4 regions of the Comamonas sp. HJ-2 genome follow, and region 4 is predicted to be linked to each of the others. Evidence: predicted binding sites of a transcription regulator. Region 4 holds the regulator's gene; each other region holds the start of a gene.
The links. The regulator sigma-54, encoded in region 4, starts transcription at its own class of promoters, with help from an activator protein. The targets are predictions, from matches to a motif close to TGGCANGNAANCTGCTTT.

Region 1: a site for sigma-54 is predicted at 1,199-1,216, ahead of ACWGXF_RS12960 ([protein-PII] uridylyltransferase). Genes of this name have one in related genera too.
Region 2: a site for sigma-54 is predicted at 1,585-1,602, ahead of ACWGXF_RS04915 (TorF family putative porin). Genes of this name have one in related genera too.
Region 3: a site for sigma-54 is predicted at 1,706-1,723, ahead of ACWGXF_RS04470 (pilin). Genes of this name have one in related genera too.

The regions. Positions count from the first base shown of each region.
Region 1 covers NZ_JBSIFD010000014.1:22,418-25,625, reverse strand. The annotation lists gene purL (phosphoribosylformylglycinamidine synthase) at 1-158, opposite strand, end outside; gene map (type I methionyl aminopeptidase) at 338-1,150, shown strand; gene ACWGXF_RS12960 ([protein-PII] uridylyltransferase) at 1,340-3,208, shown strand, end outside.
Region 2 covers NZ_JBSIFD010000004.1:44,892-48,099, reverse strand. The annotation lists gene ACWGXF_RS04925 (ammonium transporter) at 1-383, opposite strand, end outside; gene glnK (P-II family nitrogen regulator) at 423-761, opposite strand; gene ACWGXF_RS04915 (TorF family putative porin) at 779-1,531, opposite strand; gene ACWGXF_RS04910 (sulfatase family protein) at 1,906-3,208, opposite strand, start outside.
Region 3 covers NZ_JBSIFD010000003.1:219,782-222,989, forward strand. The annotation lists gene ACWGXF_RS04465 (O-antigen ligase family protein) at 1-1,283, opposite strand, end outside; gene ACWGXF_RS04470 (pilin) at 1,246-1,671, opposite strand; gene ACWGXF_RS04475 (FHA domain-containing protein) at 1,860-2,579, opposite strand; gene ssb (single-stranded DNA-binding protein) at 2,896-3,208, opposite strand, start outside.
Region 4 covers NZ_JBSIFD010000022.1:13,628-16,835, reverse strand. The annotation lists gene ACWGXF_RS17790 (aspartyl/asparaginyl beta-hydroxylase domain-containing protein) at 1-661, shown strand, start outside; gene ACWGXF_RS17785 (RNA polymerase factor sigma-54) at 851-2,452, opposite strand; gene lptB (LPS export ABC transporter ATP-binding protein) at 2,598-3,208, opposite strand, start outside.

The DNA.
Region 1 (3,208 bases), on a different contig from region 4:
GCGGGCGCAACTGCGCCCTCGGTGGCAACCAGGTGCACAAAGCGTGCAGATACGCCGGTGATCTTGGGGTGGATGGCGACCAGATCGGTCAGAAGCTGTTGGGCGCGGAACGAGCTCAGGGCGTTTCCACCCTCAAACTGTGTCAGATGCAATGTCACGTGGCGGCCTGTTTATGTGAAGGCTGTTGAAAAGCGTCCTGGCCAATCCCCTGCCTGAGAGGACCGGGCCAAAGCGCTGAATTCGGTGAGCCTCGGATTTTACCGTGCCTCGGGGTTAGTCCGAATGCTCACACCCACAAGCCCTGCATGTTCAAGCGCGCAATGGGATAATTGCGCCCATGAGCATCACACTGAAGACCCCCGAAGACATCGAGCGCATGCGCGTTGCAGGCCGCTTTGCTTCGGATGTGCTGGACTACATCACCCCCCACATCAAGCCCGGCATCACCACCCAGCAGATCGACGATCTGTGCGCCAAGCGCATGGCCGAGCAAGGTACCAAGACGGCCTGCCTGGGCTATCAGCCTCCGGGCATGACGCCCTACCCGGCCTACGTCTGCACCTCGGTCAACCATGTGGTGTGCCACGGCATCCCCAACGACAAGCCTTTGAAGAAGGGCGATATCGTCAATGTCGACGTGACCATCATCACCGAAGACGGCTGGTTCGGCGATAACAGCCGCATGTTCATCATTGGCGAAGGCACGATTGCGGCCAAGCGTCTGTCCAAGCTGACCTTCGAGGCCATGTGGAAGGGCATTGCCCAGGTCAAGCCCGGTGCCACGCTGGGCGATATCGGCCACGCCATCCAGACCTATGCGGAGAGCAACAACCTGTCCGTGGTGCGTGAATACTGCGGCCACGGCATCGGCAAGGTGTTCCACGACGAGCCACAGGTGCTGCACTACGGCCGCCCCGGCGAAGGCGTGGTGCTGGAAGAAGGCATGGTCTTCACCATCGAGCCCATGCTGAATCTGGGCAAGCGCGACATCAAGGCCATGCCTGACGGCTGGACCGTCGTCACCAAGGACCGCAGCCTGACTGCCCAGTGGGAGCTGATGCTGGCCGTCACCAAGACCGGCTATGACGTGCTGACCTGGTCCGAGGGCTCGCCCACCCCGCCCGACTTCATCACGGCCATCCGCACCTGAGCGCACTGCTGCCGCTGACCTGCATGCCGCACCGGCCAAAGCCGGATGCGGCATATTTTTTGCTTGTAGACCTTGTGCTGCAAGCGCCATGCGCTCATCTTTTTGCCATCACAGGCCTCAAGCCCAAGTCAGTTGGGTTAAGGTGACGCTCAAGCACTTGCCCTGTTGAAACGCTTTTTTCTACTGCGCATGACCTCCTCTGCCCACTCCTACGCCAACTCTGCCGACGTCTCCGACCTCTCCTCGCTACAGGGACTGCGCGAGCAATACCGCGAGGCCAAGGCCCGGCAGATGGAGTTGCTGCGCAACCCCACGCTGGGCAGACGCAGCGTGCGCGGAGTGCTGCACCATTTCAGTGAACTGGCCGATGGTCTGCTGCGCACCCTCTGGCAACGCGCGCAGATGCCGCAAGGCGCGGCCCTGCTGGCCGTCGGCGGCTATGGGCGCGCCCAGCTCTTCCCCTACTCGGACATCGATGTGCTGGTGCTGCTGCCCCAAAGCAGTGCACCGCCGGCTGCGGAACTGGCGGCCAGCATCGAGCAGTTCATCAGCAGTTGCTGGGATGCAGGCCTTGAAATCGGCTCCAGCGTGCGCAGCATTGCCGAATGCCTGCAGGAGGCCGCACAGGATCTGACGGTGCAGACCGCCATGCTGGAGTCACGCCGCATCACCGGCAGCAAGGCCTTGTTTGCCGACTTCGAGCAGCAGTTCCGCGCGCAACTTGATCCCAAGGCTTTTGTCGAAGGCAAGCTGCTGGAGATGCGCCAGCGCCACGCCAAATACGACTTCACGCCCTATTCGCTCGAGCCCAACTGCAAGGAATCGCCCGGCGGGCTGCGCGATCTGCACACCATGCTCTGGCTGGCCAAGGCCGCAGGCTTCGGCAACAGCTGGCATGAGCTGGCCGAGCAAGACCTGATCACCCATTTCGAGGTCCAGCAGCTCGAATCCAATGAATCCCTGCTCAGCCTGATCCGTGCACGCCTGCATGCCGTTGCCGGCCGCCATGAGGACCGGCTGGTCTTCGACCTGCAGACTGCCGTGGCCGAAGCCTTCGGCTACCGCTCCACCACGCCGGAGGGCCGCAAGCTGGCCATGCGCGCTGGCGAGACCCTGATGCGCCACTATTACTGGGCCGCCAAGGCAGTGACCCAGCTGTGCCAGATCGTGCGCATGAGCATCGAAGAGCGCCTGAACCCCGGATCGCACGAGCTGATTCAGCTCAATGATCGCTTCTGTGAGAAGGCCGGCACCATCGAGGTGGTCAGCGACGATCTGTACGAGCGCGATCCGCATGCCATTCTCGAAACCTTTCTCATGTATGAGCAGCATGAGGGGCTGACAGGTCTGTCGACACGCACGCTGCGTGCGCTGTATGCCAGCCGCGACGTGATGGACAGCGCCTTCCGTCGCGACCCGGTCAATCGCGCCACCTTCATGAAAATCCTGCAGCAACCGCGCGGCATCACCCATGCCATCCGGCTGATGAATCAGACCTCGGTACTGGGCCGCTATCTCTGGCCCTTCCGCCGCATCGTGGGACAGATGCAGCACGATCTGTTCCACGTCTACACCGTGGACCAGCACATACTGATGGTGCTGCGCAATGTGCGGCGCTTCTTCATGGCCGAGCATGCCCATGAATACCCGTTCTGTTCCCAGCTCGCCGCAGGCTGGGACAAGCCCTGGATTCTGTATCTGGCTGCCATCTTCCACGATATCGGCAAGGGCCGAGGCGGCGATCACTCCGTGATCGGCGCCGTCGAAGTCAAGCGTTTTTGCCGCGCCCACCAGATCGACAAGGCCGATGCGGAACTGGTCGAGTTTCTGGTACGCGAGCACCTGACCATGAGCCAGGTGGCCCAGAAGCAGGACTTGTCCGACCCCGATGTGATTCGTGCCTTTGCCGAACGCGTTGGCAACGAGCGCAAGCTCACTGCCTTGTACCTGTTGACGGTGGCCGACATTCGCGGCACCAGCCCCAAGGTCTGGAGTGCCTGGAAAGGCAAGCTGCTGGAAGACACCTACCGCCTGACCCTGCGCGTGCTAGGTGGTCGC
Region 2 (3,208 bases), on a different contig from region 4:
ATGCCCATGAGGAACAGCTTGTCGAAGCCCGCGAAGAACTTGCCCTCGCCTCCAAAGGCCAGCGAGTAGCCGTAGATGGCCCACAGCACGGTGATCAGCGAAAAGATCACGAAGACCTGAGCCAGCACGGACAGCATGTTCTTGCTGCGCACCAGGCCGCCGTAGAACAGCGCCAGGCCGGGGATGACCATCAGGATCACCAGCATGGTCGAGGTCAGCATCCAGGCGGTGTCGCCGGCGCTCAGGGTGGGCACGGCCTCGGCTGCGGCTTCGGCCACAGGCGCTGCGGCGGCGGCAGCCGTTGCAGCTTCCTGGGCAAAGCCGGTGGCGCCGGCAGCCAGCAGGCCCAGTCCCAGGCCTGCGCTCAATAGTTTCTTGATCATGGCAATCTTTCTCAAAACGGTTCCAGAGAGACTGGGCCTTTACAGGGCCGCGTCGCCGGTTTCTCCTGTACGGATACGGATCGACTGCTCCAGCGCCTGCACAAAAATCTTGCCGTCGCCGATCTTGCCGGTACGGGCTGCGCCCTCGATGGCGTCGATGGCGGCATCGACCAGATCGTCGGCAATCGCGGCCTCGATCTTCAGCTTGGGCAGAAAGTCCACCACATACTCGGCACCGCGGTACAGCTCGGTGTGGCCCTTCTGACGGCCAAAGCCCTTGACTTCGGTCACGGTGATGCCTTGAACACCGATTTGGGAAAGAGCTTCACGCACTTCGTCGAGCTTGAAGGGTTTGATGATGGCGATCACCATTTTCATGACGGGCTCCTGAAAAATTAGAAAGTCTTGGAGAGCGTCAGAATCAGACGCGCCTTGTTCACATCGCCGAAGTAGGCCTTCTTGTTGGCGCCAGTCACCGCTGCACCTGCAGAGAAGCCGTCGCCCAGGTCATAGGCACCACCGACGCTGTAGTCCACATAGTTGGGAACGCCCAGGTCCTTGATGTCGCTGGAGAAATGGGTGTAACCAACTGATGCTTTCAGTGTCACCTTGGGCATCACTTCCTGGCTGTAGGAGAACTGCAGATAACCGGTGTTGCGGCCCTTGAGACCCGAGCCCGCCTTGGCGCCGGCCCAGCCGAAGTAGTCCTTGGACACCGTGTGCGAGTACTTGGCCGTGAACGGGCCGTAGGTGCCGGAGCCGTAGATCTCGGTGGTGTTGCCGTTGGCGTTGCCCGAGTACACATAGGTCAGCATGCCCACATCCCAGTCCACATCGGCGGCCTTGAACTTGTAGCCGCCGTAGAAGTCGGTTTCCAGCGAGTTGCCGGGCAGCCAGTCCACGGAGGAGTTCCAGTTGCCGACGTAGAAGCCGCTGTCGCCGAACGTGTAGTCAAAACCGCCTTGCAGCGCGGGCTTGACGGCCTTGCTGCGGCTGGCGTCCTGATCCTGACCACGGAACTTGTAGTTGGTGGTCAGGGCAACGTTGGCGGAGAGCTGGGCATGGGCCCACATGGGGGCGACAACGGCGCAGGCCAGGGCGGCAGTCTTGGCGAAAGTCTTGAAACGGCTTGCAGCGGGACTAGGCATTCAGGGTTCCTCCGGTTTGAAAATTTCGTGGCAAAAATCTCGGATGAACTCTCAAAGCACAGACCGTGCCAGTCTCTGCGGCGGCTGCGGCACGGTTCGTTGTCCAAGGCCCCAGAACAGGCAGCGGGCCATAGCTGCCCGGTACAAAAAGCTACGAGTTTTCACAATCACTGAGCGCAACTTTCGCCACCCGGTTTGCGGCCTGAACCGAATGCACCAGGATGGTGCGTTTTTGCAATGCACCGCCATGGCCCGGTTTTTATCCGGTTTTTTGCACCAAACAGGTGATTTGAAAGTGAGTGCGTGCTCTTTGCTTGAGCGCGGACACAAAAAAGCCCATCGCCTGTGCGATGGGCTTGCAGGCAGCGCTCAGCTCAGAAGCTGGCCTGCGGCAGGTCTGCCTTGGTGAACACCAGCGAGACCTTGGCTTCCTCGGGAATCGGCGGCAGCTCCTGATTCCAGTGCTCCCAGGCGCTGCGCAGCTCGGCCAGTTTCCGGGGCTCGCGATCACGCAGATTGGCGCGCTCGCGCGGGTCGCTGGCGATGTTGAACAGGTATTCGATGCCCTCGATCTGCAGATATTTCCAGTCGCCGCGTATCAAGGCCTTTTGCTCGCGGTGCTTCATGCGCCAGGCCAGGTCGCGTTCGGGCATCCAGCTTTGATCCTGCATCAGGGGCAGCAGGCTGATGCCGTCCAGCGGATAGTCGGCATGCGCGTCCACGCCCGCTGCAGCCAGGAAGGTGGCCGACCAGTCCATGGTCAGGCTGGGCGTGTCGCAGACGGCGCCGGCCGTCATGCGCGCCGGCCAGCGTGCCAGCAAAGGCACGCGGATGCCGCCTTCAAGCAGGTCCATCTTCTGGCCCACGAAAGGCCAGGTATTGGAGAAGCGCTCGCCGCCGTTGTCGCTGGTGAAGACGATGAGCGTGTTCTCGCTCAGGCCGTTCTCCTCCAGCGCGTCCAGCAGCCAGCCTATGCCTTCGTCCATGTGATGGATCATGCGCTGGTAGGTGTCGATGGAGCCGCCGTCGATATGCTTGCCCATGCCTTGCAGGCGCTCGGATTCGGCGCGGTCCTCGCGCGTCAGCCAGGGCCAGTGCGGGGCGCTGTAGTGCAGCGAGAGGTAGAAGGGCTGCTCGGCGCTCTGGCGCTTGACGAAGTCCACCGCGCGGCGGCTCAGCAGATCGGTGAGGTAGCCGTCTTCGGTGTGCGGCTCCTCGTTGGTCCAGAAGTCGGGGCGCCCGCGCGGGTCGCAGTGGGCGAAGTAGTCGGCGCCGCCGGCATGAAAGCCGTAGAACTCCTCGTAGCCCGACAGGCGCGGGCCGAAATGCGGGGGGTAGCCCAGATGCCATTTGCCGACCAGGGCCGTGGCGTAGCCGGCATCGCGCAGCAGCGAGGCCACCGTGGGGTGATCGGGCGGCAGGCCCAGCACCTTGTCGCCATGCACGCTGGCGATGGGTTCCTCGGCCGCACCGCGCAGGCGGTACTGCCAGCGGCCCGTGGCCAGCGCAAAGCGCGTGGGCGAGCACACCGAGGAGTTGGAGTAGCCGCGCGTGAAGCGCAGGCCCTGGGCGGCCATGGCGTCCAGGCGCGGCGAGACGTCGGTGGCGTTGTTGTGCGCATCGCGCGCACCGGTGCAGCCCAGGTCGGCATAGCCGAGGTCATCGGCCAGGATGAAG
Region 3 (3,208 bases), on a different contig from region 4:
GCACAAAAAACAAAAACTGGCAGTGTGTAGAAATATTTACTAATGTTTACCACTGGCCCATTACCATTATAAAGACACCCCATTGTTAATGAGAATAAGATTAGCATGTAGAAATAATGCAATGGGTACTCTAACATAGAATGTACCAAAAATGGCATTGCTCCATAGAAAATTAATATTTTATTTGAATTTTTATTCTTTATAAAAACATCAAAAACAGAATACAAAAATAATGAGAACAATCCCACCCCAATTGGAAAACCAAACCAAATAATAAAATCAAAAAATAGATTATGTGTTTGCGCAATTGCTTGATGATACCAGCCAGGATAAAAATCAACAAAATCAAAACTTGCATTTAGTGTATTATCAAAGCCCCAACCACCCCAAATTTTTTGGCGTGATGCTTCAAACATCATATTCCACAAATCAAATCTACCAGAGCTGACATCTTGGCCCACCATCTCTCTAGACAAAGAAAAGATGCTGAAAAAACAATAAAATGTAAAAACGCCAAGGAGCACAAACAAAAAATAGGACCCATGCCTAATACGGTCTCTATCAAAAGCTCCACATAACAGAAAAACCAAAATTATAGATAATAGCGCTGTTCTTGATGCAGTTAACGCAATTCCGCAACTAATCAATAAAGTCAAAAATATCAACTCTATTAGTTTTATTTTTTTATACTCAAACAACAAAATTACACCCACAACAGAGAAAACATAAAATGTTCCAAGTTGATTTGGCTGCCCAAAATTTGAATATGGCCTATTTCCAATCAATGGAAGGATAAAATTTCTCCACCAATCTCCTGCATCAAAGAACTGAATCAATTGAAAAACAACATTTACTACTGATGCAAAAATAACAACAATAATCAAATCAATAAAAAAATCGTCGTTTTTAGATGTTGCCAAAAAATTAAATGCAGCAAAAGAAAATACCAAATAAGAAACACCTAAAATTACATTTTGCAAAAAAATATCATTTCTAAATAAATATTGAATTATTATCATGGAAATGAATAAAAATATAAACAAGGTATATTTATTTATTGAAAAATATATTTGATTACTTTTATTTGAGAAAATAAAAAATATAACCGAAAGCAAGGCAAAACCGTCCATATAGAAAGACGGCCATGGCACACTACGATACGGAATCGTAAATGCTAAAAATAAAAACAATAAAGATATTTTTTTCATAAAAAAAAGCCCCCGAAGGGGCTTTGTTTTCAACTTATTATCGGCAAGAGGAAGGCAAATACTTTCCAAGTGCATCAGTTCCACAAACCCATGTATAAGATCCGCTACCAGCTGTCGGAGTCAGCGTAATTTTCTTACCCTTAATTCCATCAGAAATTCCGGTCGACTTCATAGTTGCAGTAATCACACCGCTTGTCCCCACAACAACATCAGAGACATACTTGCCAGTGATATTTCCATCAATTCCAGCAGATGCGTTGGTTGCAGGGAATGCACCATTGCTTGCATGATATTCTGAAACAGCACCTTTCTGACCGCTAGCAAGCGTGAATGCTTCGCTCATTTGAGCACGCGCGGTGTAATCCTGATAAGCAGGCAGAGCCACGGCAGCCAGAATACCGATGATCGCCACAACGATCATCAGTTCGATCAGGGTGAAACCCTTTTGAATGGAACGCTTCATTTCAAACTCCCTAGTTGGATGAGACCCAAGGTATCAAGCAAGCTGCATGCCAACAATTTGACAGAGGCAGAGCCTGCACCAGACGACACGTTTGGCAACACGAACGCGAGTTTGAGTAACAATTTTGGCGATCCAATCGCAAGCGGTGACAAATTTGTCACACGCTTAACACCCGTCAAGCCGGCCAGTCACTCCACGACAAAGCGCATGGTGCTGCCTGCCAGGTCCACCGTGTCACCATTGAGCAGCGGCACAGACAGAGGGCCCACCACCTGGCCATTGAGCTTGAGGTCTTCGCTTGCTCCCTCCAGTTGGGTGAGCACAAAGCCATGGGGCTTCTGGGTGATGGAGGCGATGGCTACACCAGGCTTGCCCAGGGTGGTGACGACCTTGAAAAGAGGTATTTCCCTGCCGGCCAGGCTGCCGGTGAGCATGCGAATCACCGCGTGGCGCTCGGGCAGTGCGGCGAGCGAGCCCTGGATGGTGGAACTGAAGCTGGAGATTTCACCAAACCCGGAGGGGCTGGCGACTTTGGCATAGCCGCTGTCTGCCTCTTCGGAAATATGCGCCAGCGCCTTTTTGCTGCTCTGGGCAGGCGACGGGGCACTCGAATCGGCATTCACGGTATCGAGAAAGCGGATTTTGTAGCGACCAATGTCCAGCAGGTCGCCGTTGAGCAGGTCCTGCTTCTGGATGGCGCGACCGTTGACATAGGTGCCGTTGGTGCTGCGCAGGTCTTCAATGCTGACCTTGCCGCCAGAGATGGTGAGCACGGCATGCTCGCCGCTGACCGCCAGATTCTCGATCACGATGTCGTTGTAAGGACGACGACCCAAGGTCGTGCGCTCCTTGGTGAGCTGTACTTCCTTGATGACTGCGCCGTCGATTGAGATGACCAAAGTCGGCATGCTCGAAGCTCCTGAGGAAACGCCAAGTCCTGCTTGGCTGCACTGGCTAGGACCACTCCCACTTGAGTGTGTGATTCAGCGCTGAATCATCAATCGTAACTGGATGAAACGCGCTTGCATGCTGCATCTTATTGCACTAATTCGATGAAGCCAGCTATTCGATTGAAATTTTCAACCTTGCTGTCATTCGGCTGCAGCATCTTTGGAATCGCACCCGCAATCTATCAAGTCGCCATATAAGAAAAGCCCGCGCTCGTTGAAAGCGCGGGCTTTTTTGCAAATCTTTGCAAAGTGGCGACAGCCACCTATCCGTGATTTAGAACGGGATGTCGTCATCCATGTCGTCAAACCCCGAAGCTGCGCGCTGGGGGGGAGGAGCCATGGGTGCAGGAGCAGGACGCTGCTGCATGGGTGCCGGTGCGGGGCGCTGCTGCATGGGAGCGGGAGCCTGACGGCGGGGTGCTTCGTAGCTGCTTTCGCCATAGCCATCATCACTGCCGTAGCCGCCTTGCTGCTGACCACCGCCCTGCCGGCTGCCCAGCATCTGCATGGCGTCGGCACGGATTTCGGTGGCGTAGCGTTCCTGGCCGGAGGCCTGGTCGGTCCACTTGCGGGTGCGCAGGCTGCCT
Region 4 (3,208 bases):
GAACATGCAGATCAAGGCCGCAGCCAACAACGACGACGCAGGCTTCAACTCCTTCTTCAAGACCGGCTGGAAGCGCTTCTACCTCAAGTGGTACGGCGACGCCCACCCTTCGGCCATGGAGTTGTGCCCCAAGACCACGGCCCTGGTGAAATCGATTCCCAGCGTCAAGGCCGCCATGTTTGCCGAGCTGCCGCCCGGCGCCAAGCTCAATCTGCACCGCGACCCCTATGCGGGCTCGCTGCGCTATCACCTGGCCGTGCTGGCGCCCAACGACGACCGCTGCATGATCGAGGTCGACGGCCAGCCCTATAGCTGGCGCGAAGGCGAAGGCGTGATCTTCGACGAGACCTTTATGCACTGGGCCGAGAACCGCTCGGAAGGCAATCGCATCGTGCTGTTCTGCGATGTGGAGCGCCCCATGACCAATGGCTTTGCCCAGTGGCTCAATCACTGGCTGGGCAAGAACGTGGTGGCCGCCGCCAGCTCGCCCAACAACGAGGGCGATCCGCGCGGCATGATCAGCAAGCTGTTCAAGATCTCGTTCTATGCGGGCAAGTACCGCCGTGCCTTCCGCGACTGGAATCCGACCTTCTACAAGATCCTCAAGTTCGGCCTGATGATCGGCGTGCTGGTCTGGTTTATCTGGTGGTTGGTTTCTTGATAACCCCCTGAGGCGCTACGCGCCTTCCCCTGGCCGGGCGCCCCCAAGGGGGACGGCAGCATCGCCGCAAGGGCGGCTCTTGCTCGCTGCCCCTTGCTTGAGGAATGCCTTATCAAGGCTCCCGCCCTAAATACAGAACAAGAAAGCCGCTGTGCGATGCATCAGCGGCTTTCTTGTTTCTGCGGTGCCCTACAGCGCCTTGCGCAGCGTGGTCGTCGGTATCTTGAGCTGCTCGCGGTATTTGGCGACGGTGCGGCGCGCGCACTCGATGCCCTGCTCCTTGAGCATATCGGCCAGCTTGGCGTCCGACAGCGGCTTTCTGGCATCTTCGGCATCGACAAACTGCTTGATCAGCGCACGCACGGCCGTGCTGGAAGCACTGCCGCCGGTTTCCGTGCCCAGGCCCGAACCGAAGAAATACTTGAGCTCGAAGGTACCCTGGGGCGTGGCCATGTACTTGGCCGTGGTCACGCGGCTGATGGTGGACTCGTGCAGGCCCAGGGTGTCGGCGATATCGCGCAGCACCAGCGGGCGCATGGCCAGCTCGCCATGCACAAAGAAGTTCTTCTGCCGCTCCACGATGGCTTCGGAAACACGCAAGATGGTGTCGAAGCGCTGCTGGATGTTCTTGATGAACCAGCGCGCCTCCTGCAGTTGCTGCTGCAGCGCCGCATGGCCGTCGCTGTTCTTGTGGCGGCGCAGCACGCTGGCATAGATGTCGTGCACGCGCAGACGCGGCATGACCTCGGGGTTGAGCTGCACGGAGAAGTCCACCCGGCCCGAGCCGGACCGCACCGGGCGCACGATGACATCGGGCACCACGATATGGCGTTCCACGTCGACAAAGCGGCGCCCCGGACGCGGCTCCAGCCTGGCGATCAGGGCCATGGCTTCGCGCAGTTGCTCCTCTCGCGCACCGCACAGGCTGGTGAGCTTGCGCAGATCGCGCCGCGCCAGCAGGTCCATGGGCTGGGCACAGATGGCCTGCGCCAGCAGCAGCCGGCTCATATGCGCCTCGGTCGTGCCCTCGTCCTCGGCCGTGCGGATCAGATCGCGCAGCTGCAGCTGCAGGCACTCGGCCAGATCGCGCGCGCCCACACCCACGGGCTCCAGGCTTTGCAGCAGCTTCAGCGCAATGGCAAAGTGCTGCTCCAGCTCCTCGCGCTCCTCCAAGTCGTCGCCAGCCAGGCTCTGCGCCAACTCCTGCAGGGAATCCTCGAGATAGCCGTCGTCGCTGAGCGACTCGATGAGAAAGCGCAGTGCAGCCATGTCCGCCGCACCAAGATGCAGGCTCAGCGCCTGACGGTGCAGAAAGTCGGTCAGGCTCTGGTGCTCGCGCGCCAGATCGATGGCATCGGTTTCGTCATCGCCGTCGCGGTTGCGCGTGGAGCTGCTGGCCGAGGGCGTATCCCACTCGCTGCTGGATTCGCCGCCCCATTCCCCGTCCTGGCCGTCCATGCCGTCGGCCTCCCAGTTCAGCGTTTCCGGGGTTTCGGGGTTTGATGTCTCCGCTACCGTTTCAGTAGCTTGTTGCGCTTGCGATGCATCTCTTTCAGCATGAATACCATCTGAAGTGCTGTATTCACTGGCGCTAGCAGCTACATCTACAGGAGCATCCCCCGCAGTTTCTGCCTCATCGCCCGCACGTTCCAGAAAAGGGTTGTCGACCAGCATCTGCTCGACTTCCTGCGCCAGCTCCAGGGTGGAGAGCTGCAGCAGCTGAATGGATTGCTGCAGCTGCGGCGTAAGCGATAAATGCTGCGAAACGCGTAGCGAGAGACCTGGCTTCATCGAGGCGCGGCTCCCAGACAATCATCGCAAACGCGCGCAGTGCTATGGACTTGCCGCCGGGCCGCCCCAGGGCAAACCCCGGCGCAGCCGGTCAGGGCCCCTTCCGGGGACAGCGACCACACAAAGTGAGGGAGCGTGGGGGTCATCACATTCTGAAATGTTCGCCCAGATAGACGCGGCGCACATCGGCGTTCTCCACGATCTCCTCGGGCGTGCCTTCGGCCAGCACATGGCCGTCGCTGATGATGAAGGCGTGGTCGCAGATGCCGAGCGTCTCGCGCACATTGTGGTCGGTGATCAGCACGCCGATGCCGCGCTCCTTGAGGAAGCCGATGATGCGCTGGATCTCGATCACCGCGATCGGGTCGATGCCGGCAAACGGCTCGTCAAGCAGAATGAAGCGCGGTTGCGTGGCCAGGGCGCGGGCAATTTCCACGCGACGGCGCTCACCGCCGGACAGCGCCAGCGCCGGCGACTGGCGCAGATGCTCCACGCGCAGCTCCTGCAGCAGGCCCGTGAGGCGCTTTTCGATCTCGTCGCGCGTCAGCGTCTTGCCCTGCTCGTCCTTTTGCAGCTCCAGCACGGCGCGCACATTGTCTTCCACGCTGAGCTTGCGAAAGATGGAGGCTTCCTGAGGCAGATAGGACAGGCCCAGGCGCGAACGCTGGTGAATCGGCATGCCGCCCACCGGCTGGCCGTCGATGAAGATCTCGCCGCCGTCGCTGCGCACCAGGCCCACGATCATGTAGAACGATG